DNA from 2 places in the Tritonibacter scottomollicae genome. Region 1 is predicted to be linked to the other one. Evidence: riboswitches for the same ligand, from Rfam matches in the RefSeq annotation. Region 1 holds a riboswitch; the other holds the start of a gene.
What was found. Region 1 has a riboswitch for FMN ahead of R1T40_RS03145 (6,7-dimethyl-8-ribityllumazine synthase). Riboswitches for the same ligand answer to the same signal wherever they lie in the genome.

Region 1 (4,531 bases):
GACGCCATATCAAAAACCGCCACAGGACAGACAGAACAGAGATGACACCCAACACATTGATACTCAAAGATGACGGTGCGATCTGTGCTCCTACGCTCGCCAGCTTCCTGACCAACCGCGCGGACGCGTCTCTTAAAAGCACCGCACTCGCGCGTCTGCTTGAGGTCATCGCGGATGCCAGCGCACCTTTGGCGACCCGTCTGGCTCAGGGGCGGCTGTCGGGCGATCCGACTGCAACGGTCGGGGTGAACGAGTCCGGTGACAAACAGAAGGCGCTCGATATGGGCGCGCATGATCACTACCTGGCGGTATTGCAGGAGTGCGACGTAGCACGCGTGCTGTCAGAAGAGAGCGATGACGTCATCACCCTGAATGCGGACGGGCAATTCGACGTTGCGATGGATCCCATTGACGGCTCTGGCAGTATCGGGATTGGCGCACCTCTGGGCGCTTTGTTCTGCATCTTCGACGCAAACGACAGCATGCTACGGTCGGGTCGAGACATCCTGGCCGCGGCCTATGTCTCCTTTGGTCACAGCGTTGATTTCGGGTTCAGCACCGGATCGGGCACCCATATCGCCACATGTGATCCGGTCACCGGCGTGTTCCATGTCGACAGCCCGGATGTGAAGATTGCCCCGGCCACCTCGACCATCGCGTTCAACGCCTCCAATCTGCGGCGTTGGCCGCAGCCCTTGCGGGACTATATCGACGCGCTTCTTGCCGGACGCGAGGGGCCGCGAGGTCGCGACTTCAACATGCGTTGGATTGCCGCCGCCGTGGGCGATCTGCACCGAATTCTGCGCAAGGGCGGCGTGTTCATGTACCCGGCGGACAGCCGAGCCGGGTATGAGGGCGGTTTTCTGCGCCTCGCCTATGAGGCCTTTCCCATCGCGTTTCTGATCGAGCAGGCCGGAGGCAAGGCAACAGACGGGGTGACCTCGATCCTGGATCGCACCCCGGACAGCCTGCACGCGCGTGTCCCGCTGTTTTTCGGGGCCGCCGAAGAAATCGACACCCTCGCAGAAGCGCTCGCCCCCGGAACCCAGACCTAGATCCCGCGTCTGGTGGCGCCTTGGCGCCTGCCGCCCCCTCCCCAGAGGTCAGGCTACTTGGCCGAGCGGTGCGCCGAAACGGTGCCCTGCCAGATCCGATGTCCGTTCAAGTTCCGCTTGTAGTGTTGCGCTCATTTCGTGCATGACATTTCAAACAACCTCAGAAGGTGATCTGTACAATGGACTATGGGACGTCGGGCGGCCCCAAGACGGGCAAGAAAAATCCACGCCACACCGAGCACAATGCCAAAGGCTCCAAGGAGAACCCATTTGGTCAGCGCCCGTCAAAGGCGGATCTCTTGGCGCGCATGAAGGCCACAGCAGAGAAGAACAAGCAAAACGCGACAGTAGAGCGCTAAGCCTCTGCAAAGAGCGCAGTGCTGATGGCACAGGCGATCCCGGCCTCAGACCGATGGCGCGGTGTGAAATGCTTTGGGCGGACCCATCTCGCGTCCGCCCTCGTCAGCCAACACGGCAAAGGCGCGCCCCATGCTGGTGCTCATCAGCGGGCGGCGTCCATGATGCGCATCAGCTCTTCCTCGTCGAGACGCACCGGGTTCGCCTTCATCGACGACGAGGATGCCGCCGCCTTGGCCGCCGCTGCCCTCATCTCCGTATCAATACCGAGCGCATCCAGCCCCGGCGCCCCTTGATCGCGCGACCATTCCGCAAGTGACGCGAAAGCTGCATCAGCGCGACAGCCCAGCGCCTGCCCAATCCAGCCCCGAATGTCATCCAGACGCGCCGCGGTTCCGGCATCCGCATAGGACGCATTGGCTGCAAGCCCATGTGGCAGCAGCGCGCCACAGATAGCACCATGCGCTGCGTCAGACAGACCGCCAAGCGGCCCCGCAAGCCCGTGCACCACACCAAGACCTGCATTCGCCAGCGCCAGCCCGCCACACAGCGAAGTCCAGGCCATCGCGTCCCGCGCTGCGGCGTCCTCGCCCACCATCAGGCGCGGCAGTGCCTCCAGCCCGGCCGGAATTGCGGCCCGGCACAGGGCGTCGGTCATCGGGTTGGCGCGTGTGCAGATGTAGGGCTCGATCACCTGCGTGATTGCATCCAACCCTGAGGCCAACGTGACATGGCGCGGACAGCCGTCACTCAGGCTGGGATCAACAACCGCCATGCGTGGCAACATCCGTGCATCCCTCAAACTGACCTTGCGCTGCACCTCGGGCACAGCGATCACCGCATTGCGCGTAACCTCTGCTCCGGTGCCTGCGGTGGTCGGGATCGCTACAAACGGCAATGGCGCGTGATCCAGCGGCAGCCCCTGCCCGACAACTTCGAGATGGTCGATCAATGGCCGGGACGCCGGCACCAATGCAGCAATTGCCTTGCCCGCATCGATCGCCGCGCCACCGCCCAGCGCAACCACGGCCTCGGCACCCTTCGCGCGTGCCAGCTCGACGCCGGCGGCAATCATGTCAACATCCGGCTCCGACGCCGTTGGACAAAGCGTGACGACGCAGCCCGCGCTCTGCAAGGCAGAAACAAGCCATGCCGCCCGCTGCACAGTCGCGCCGGTCACCAACAGGATGCGGCTGCCCAGCGCGGCCATGTCGGGAACCGCCCGGAGTGCCTCTCCCCGTCCAAAACGAATGGCTCCGGCGGTAGCAAACGCAAATGCAGGCAATTCCCCGGACATTCAGACCTCCAGATCCGCGATCATCATCACGGCATTGGCCGCTTCTTCGCCCTTCTTCACGAAATGCTGGTGGTAAAAGCCCAGATGCTCTTCGCTCGGCTGGAAATGATGCGGCGTCAGCGACACGGAGAACACCGGCACTCCGGTATCCATCTGCGCGCGCATCAATCCCTCGACCACGCTGGCGGCAACAAAATCATGGCGATAAATACCGCCATCGACCACAAGCGCCGCACAGACCACCGCGTCGTATTTGCCACTCGCCCCCAGCTTCTTGGCCAGCAGCGGCATTTCAAAGGCGCCGGGCACGTCAAAGGTATCCACCTCTGCGGCCCGTCCCGCCTCCTGCAGACGTGCATTGAAGCCGACCAGAGATTGATCAACGATATCGCTGTGCCAGCGGGCCTTCACGAAGGCGATTTTGAGTGTGTCAGTCATAGAACCATCCTGTCTTGTTCAAATGGTCCCAAGGCATTTCGTACCCGGCCACAGGGGCCCTGGCCACCTGCGACTGGTTCTCTACCATCCGGACTTTAACCGTCGGCTCCGGAATTCCACCGGTATCTGCTGACCCTGCCACATGGCAGGCGCTCGCGGGCTGTCACCGCCGGTGGGGAATTTCACCCCGCCCTGAGAACAAAATCCTCATGGCGGGTTTTGCCCTCGAAGACAAGCCCTCCGAAAACGGACCGCAAAATTCAGAGGTCACAGGCGCCTGATCTAATCACGCCAGTATCTATATGCGGCGCTTGGACCGTGATGCTCTCGGCAATTTGCAGGATCACCCGCCAGTCTCTGCTCTGGCTCCCTCCCAAAAAAAGCCATGTCTATCGCGCCTTAGTCAGAGGGGGTGCCCTCGATACATCTCGGTCATTCAGCGGGGCGAGATGCCTGGTGTCGCCCGTTGCACCACCACACAGAGGCCTTTCGGGAATGATTGCAGAGCACTTAGCCCACATCAGGCGGTGCGGAACGGCGACGGGCGAGCACCGGAAATGTCGCGCGCGACAGGATCTCCCCAGTCTCGGCAATCACCAGCCGGAACGCCCGGTCCGCACGATAAAACGTCACCCGCATGCGTCCGGCATCCTCTGCGACGCCGGTCTCGCTCTGACTGGTGATGGTGCCGTCGCGCATTTCTTGCCGAACCATGTCCGGCGCGATCCCGAATGCCTTGGCAACAAGGGTTGCATCAACAACAACCCCTGCCTCAGACATCGATACCTCTGTCATGTCTGATCTCCTTGTCGCGACGGGCGACGCGCGACGCGCGCGTCTTCGCCTACATGGAAGCGATGCGCAATGATACTCTGACACTTCATAAGTTAAAGCGCACGCCTACACGGCATCGCGCCGCTCAACCTGATTTTAGCAAGGCGGCATATTTTGGATCGAAACTCCGGCTGATCGGTTCGGCAGCCGCCCCAAGCGCCACGGTCCAGGGATCCGAGAGACCAACCAGGATCTGCCGCTCTCGATCAGGTCCCAACAAGCTATTGGTCCGTTCGACAAGCGCCTTGATCATTTCCTTCGGAGCGGTGCCGCACAGGATAACTGCCTGCGGATCCAAGGTGAGCTGTACGATATTGGCAACCCAGGCGAGATAACCGGCAGATTGGTCGAGCCACTCTTCAACGCCCGGATGTTTGTTCCGCAGCAGGGTTGTGATCCGCGCAAATATGTCCGGCGCAGAATGGTTCACGCCAAATCGCGCGCAAAAGCCGCCCAGAGAGAGCAACTGTTCAAGAATATCAGTCGTCAACTGGCCAGGCTTCATGCAGATCATACCAATCTCACCTGCATTTCCGCGCTCTCCGTTGTA
Region 2 (4,531 bases), 2.0 Mb from region 1:
CGATGAAGATGGTCGACCTGACCGGTCTGGCCGAGATCGCCGGGTCTGATCCCGAGCCGGAATATGTCTCCATCAATGGCCTTGGCGAAACCGTCATCACCCTGCAGGAAAACAACCACATGGTTGTCGTCTCCAAGGAAGGCGACGTGCTCGACCACTTCTCCGCGGGGGCTGTTGATCTCGACGGGATTGACGCCACCGACGAGCGCGGCGCGATGATCTTCACCGAGAGCCAGAAAGGCCGCCTGCGCGAGCCCGACGCGGTGACCTGGATCGACGACACTCATTTTGCCACCGCCAACGAAGGGGACTACAACGGCGGGTCGCGCGGTTGGACGATCTTCAACAAGGATGGCACCGTGGTCTATGACTCCGGCGTCGAGTTCGAACACGCGATCATCCAGATCGGCCACTACCCGGACAAACGCTCCGATGCCAAGGGTGTCGAGCCGGAATCGGTGACCTTTGGCGAGTTTGACGGCACGCCCTATGTCTTTGTCGGCGCCGAGCGCGCGTCTGTTGTTGGGGTCTATGATGTCACCGATCCGGCCAACCCGGTCCTGACCCAGTTGCTGCCCTCCGGCACCGGTCCCGAAGGCTATGTGACCATCCCAGAGCGGGGTCTGTTGGTCTCTGCCAATGAAAAAGACCTGATCGAGGACGGTGGCGCCCGCGCCCATGTCATGCTGTTTGAACAGCAGGACGCGCCCGCGGTCTACCCGCATCTGACCTCCGAAGGCATGGACGAGCTGACCGGCTGGGGCGCGATCTCCGGCATGGTGGCGGATGCTGACGGCATGATCTATGCGGTGAACGACAGCTTTTATGGCTTCCAGCCCTCGATCTTCAAGATCGACCCGTCGCAGACCCCTGCCCGTATCATCGATGTGATCCGCATCCACCGCGCCAACGGTGACGCGGCGCAGAAACTGGACCTGGAAGGCATCACGCTGGACGGCAACGGCGGCTTCTACGTCGCCTCCGAAGGACGCACCGAGCGCGCCATTCCGCATGCGATCTACCACGTCACCAAGGACGGTCTGATCAAGACCAACAAGGGCGAGATCACCATCCCGCCGGCCCTGATGAACGTCGAGAAGCGCTTTGGCTTTGAAGGCATCACCAAGGTGGGCGACACCCTGTGGATGGCCGTTCAGCGCGAATGGAAGGACGACCCCAAGAACCTCGTGAAACTGGTCTCCTACAATATCGAGACCAAGGAATGGGGCGCGGTGCACTACCCCAAGGCCGAGCCGGACACCGGCTGGGTGGGTCTTTCCGAGATCACCGCCCATGGTGACTACGTCTACATCATCGAACGCGACAACCAGAACGATCACCGTGCGGTCACCAAGAAAATCTACCGCGTCGCCCTCTCCGAGATGGTACCTGCTCCGCTCGGCGGTGAGCTGCCGGTTGTGACCAAGGAAGAGGTTCGCGACCTGCTGCCGGATCTGAAATCCACCGGCGGTTATGTGCTCGACAAGGTCGAAGGTCTCGCGATCCTGGAAGACGGCACAGCCTGGGTCTCCACCGACAACGACGGCGTCGACGACAGCTCTGGCGAAACCATGTTCTGGTCCTTCAAGGTCGAATAACACCTCGATCACGATCTGACATTGGAGGGGCCCGGGCGGGCCCCTCTTTTTGTTTCGAGACGTGTTTATCAAGGGCCTTGCCCCTATTGCCTTGCGGTCCATTCACCCCAGGATATTGCCGGTTAGAAGAAGGGTCGATCGGAAAACACGGGAGAACGGGCGCGAAGGGGCTTTGTTTTGCGCGCTGGCAAGGGTACGAAGCCCTATTCTCAGGGCAGGGTGAAACTCCCTACCGGTGGTTACAGCCCACGAGCGGCCTTTGCCCATGGCGAAGGTGTCAGCAGACCCGGCGCAATTCCGGGGCCGACGGTCACAGTCCGGATGGAAGAGAATGGAGAGACCCGTGCCGCCGCCTGTGAACAGGGGGAGTCTGGGTCTGTTCGTCTGCCTTGGGTCACATGCGTGCTGAGGAAAGGACGAAACGCAGATGACTCAAACCCTCCCCACCCCGCTCAAGGCGGCTGGCCTGATGGTCCTCGCCGGAGCCTGTTTTGCGCTAGTCAACATTGGGCTGCAATCGGCCACCATGCTGCATGGCGCATCGGCCCCCACGGTGACCTTCTGGCAATATCTGATCGCGCTGCTGTTCTACATCCCGTGGATCTGGCGCAACCGGCTGGCTGTTCTGACCACGCGGCAAATCCTTGCCCATGTCCTGCGTGTGGCGCTGGCGGTTGGCGGCGTGCAGCTCTGGACACTGGGGCTCGCGCATGTGCCGATCTGGCAGGCCATCGCCCTGATCCTGCTGTCGCCCTTCTTTGTCACCATCGGCGCGGGGCTGGTCCTGCGCGAGGAGGTCTCGCTTCAGCGCTGGGGCGCGGTGATTGTCGGCATCATCGGCGGCATGGTGATCCTGTCGCCCTGGTCGGATCATTTTCAGATCGCGGCACTTCTGCCGGTGGCGGCAGCGGCCCTCTGGGCTGCCAGTTCGGTGGTGACCAAGCAGTTGACCCACCGCGACAGCACCGAGACAGTGACGATCTACCTGCTGCTGCTGCTGAGTCCCGCCAATGCGCTGCTTGCGGCCGGCAGCGGTTTTACTCTGCCCGAGGGCACGCTCTGGCTGGTGATCGGGGCCGGGCTGTTGACGGCACTGGCGCAGCATACGTTGGTGCGGGCCTATACGCTGGCGGATGCGGCCTTCCTGCAGCCCTTCGACCATCTGAAACTTCTGTTCAACGTCGGCCTTGGGGCGCTTGTGTTTGGCTTCCTGCCGGACGGCAACATGTGGCTCGGCACCGCGCTGATCTTGGTGGCCAGCGCCTATCTGCTGTCGCATGAGGTGCGGACGAGGCCCGGTTCAGCCGCGCAGGGTGCCTGAGACAAGCTCTGCCAGTATCACCGCATTCTGGTCGCGCGCGCCATCATGGGCGGCGCGGCCAAACATTACCTCCAGCGAGGTGCCGGTGGTCTCCATGAGGGAGGCGGCCCCCAGAAGCTGCGTCACCACGACCAGCGCGCGCGGCATGCCCGCGTCCTGCCAGCGTTGCGTGGCCTGCACCGTCGCCACCAGCCCCTCGAACAGCGTATGAAGCGATGGTCCCGCCTTGGCGGTTGGCAGCGCGGCGTGATCCAGCATCGCGCGGATCAGCAGACGGGTCGGCGCCGGGTCGGCCTGCATCTGCGCCATGAAGGCGGCAAAGAACGCCTCCAGCTGATCCTCGGGCGGACGGTCATCCTGCATCGCGTCGAACAGGAGTTGCACCATCTCCGCCGCCGTCTGCTCCACCGCCAATGCATAAAGCGCGTCCTTGCTGCCGAAATGATGCAGCAGCGCCTGTTTGCTCAGGCCCAGCTCGCGCGCGATCGCCGAAATCGACGCCCCGGCATAGCCATGCGCGGCAAACAGGCGACAGGCGCTGCGGATCAACTGGAACCGGGTGGTCTGAGGGGGAGATGTGTTCATGCCGCCATTAAGGCAGGCGTCGTGCCGCCGCACAACCTACCGCGTGGTAAGGACGCGCAAACCCAACAATAAAATCGCCCCCGGCAAAGGCACCGGGGGCGAGATAACAGGGCGCAAGCGCCCCGGGAGGGATCAGTTCACGGTCGAGGCGATTTCCTTCGGCCGCGATCCATTGGCCGAGGCGATTTCGATCCGGCGTGGTTTCAGGGCTTCGGGCACTTCACGCACCAGGTCGATGTGCAGCATGCCATCGGCATGGCTGGCGCCTTCGACGCGCACGTGATCTGCGAGGGTAAAGCGGCGCTCGAATGCGCGGGTCGCGATGCCACGGTGAAGATAGCTGCGCGCTTCGCTCTCCTCACCCTTGCGGGCGGAGACGATCAGCGCGTGTTCCTTCACCTCGACGTTCAGTTCCTCTTCCGAGAATCCGGCCACGGCAATGGAGATGCGATAGGCATCATCCGCAGTCTTTTCGATGTTGTAAGGGGGGTAGCTGGGCTGCTGGATATCCGAGCTCATCACCCGGTCCATCAGGTCGGCAATCTGGTCGAAACCAACGGTTGCGCGGTGCAGCGGAGCAAAATCAAACGTACGCATGGTTCATCCTCATCGTTGAGCGATAACTGCTATGGAGCCCTCCCAAACGGGACGGGCGGTTCTGCGCCGGGACCCAATCAGTGGCGCCCCAGACACCCTCCGATTTATGAAGGGGCTCCGCAGTTTCAAGAGGCTGCCCCCTCAGTTTGAGATGAATTTTGCGCCCATGTCACGGCGGCGGGGTTCACCCACCTGCACCCGGCTGACCCCATGCGGCAATTGGCTGCCCACATGGGTGCCAGTCAGCTGGGCTTCCAGCAATGCCAGCTCATCGGCCAGCGAGGCGCCGAGCGAGACCGGATTGCCCTCCACCCTTGCCTTGGCCGACACCACAGAAACAATGCGCGGCCGCTCGCCCTCAAAGGAGAACACCGGCGCGCCGGAGGAGCCGAAATCGACATCGCAGGACATCACCAGCACGCCGTCCTGA

Region 2: it holds a riboswitch for FMN, as region 1 does, so the genes downstream of both, R1T40_RS13720 (DMT family transporter) here and R1T40_RS03145 (6,7-dimethyl-8-ribityllumazine synthase) in region 1, are expected to answer to the same signal.

What each region holds. Positions count from the first base shown of each region.
Region 1 is NZ_CP136704.1:530,363-534,893, reverse strand. Features, by position in the region: gene R1T40_RS03160 (class 1 fructose-bisphosphatase) at 42-1,055, shown strand; gene R1T40_RS03155 (hypothetical protein) at 1,235-1,414, shown strand; gene R1T40_RS03150 (iron-containing alcohol dehydrogenase) at 1,558-2,709, opposite strand; gene R1T40_RS03145 (6,7-dimethyl-8-ribityllumazine synthase) at 2,710-3,147, opposite strand; FMN riboswitch at 3,220-3,351, opposite strand; gene R1T40_RS03140 (DUF6522 family protein) at 3,658-3,942, opposite strand; gene R1T40_RS03135 (ROK family protein) at 4,067-4,531, opposite strand, start outside.
Region 2 is NZ_CP136704.1:2,750,289-2,754,819, forward strand. Features, by position in the region: gene R1T40_RS13715 (esterase-like activity of phytase family protein) at 1-1,598, shown strand, start outside; FMN riboswitch at 1,800-1,935, shown strand; gene R1T40_RS13720 (DMT family transporter) at 2,026-2,919, shown strand; gene R1T40_RS13725 (TetR/AcrR family transcriptional regulator) at 2,899-3,504, opposite strand; gene R1T40_RS13730 (Hsp20 family protein) at 3,637-4,101, opposite strand; gene R1T40_RS13735 (trypsin-like serine peptidase) at 4,243-4,531, opposite strand, start outside.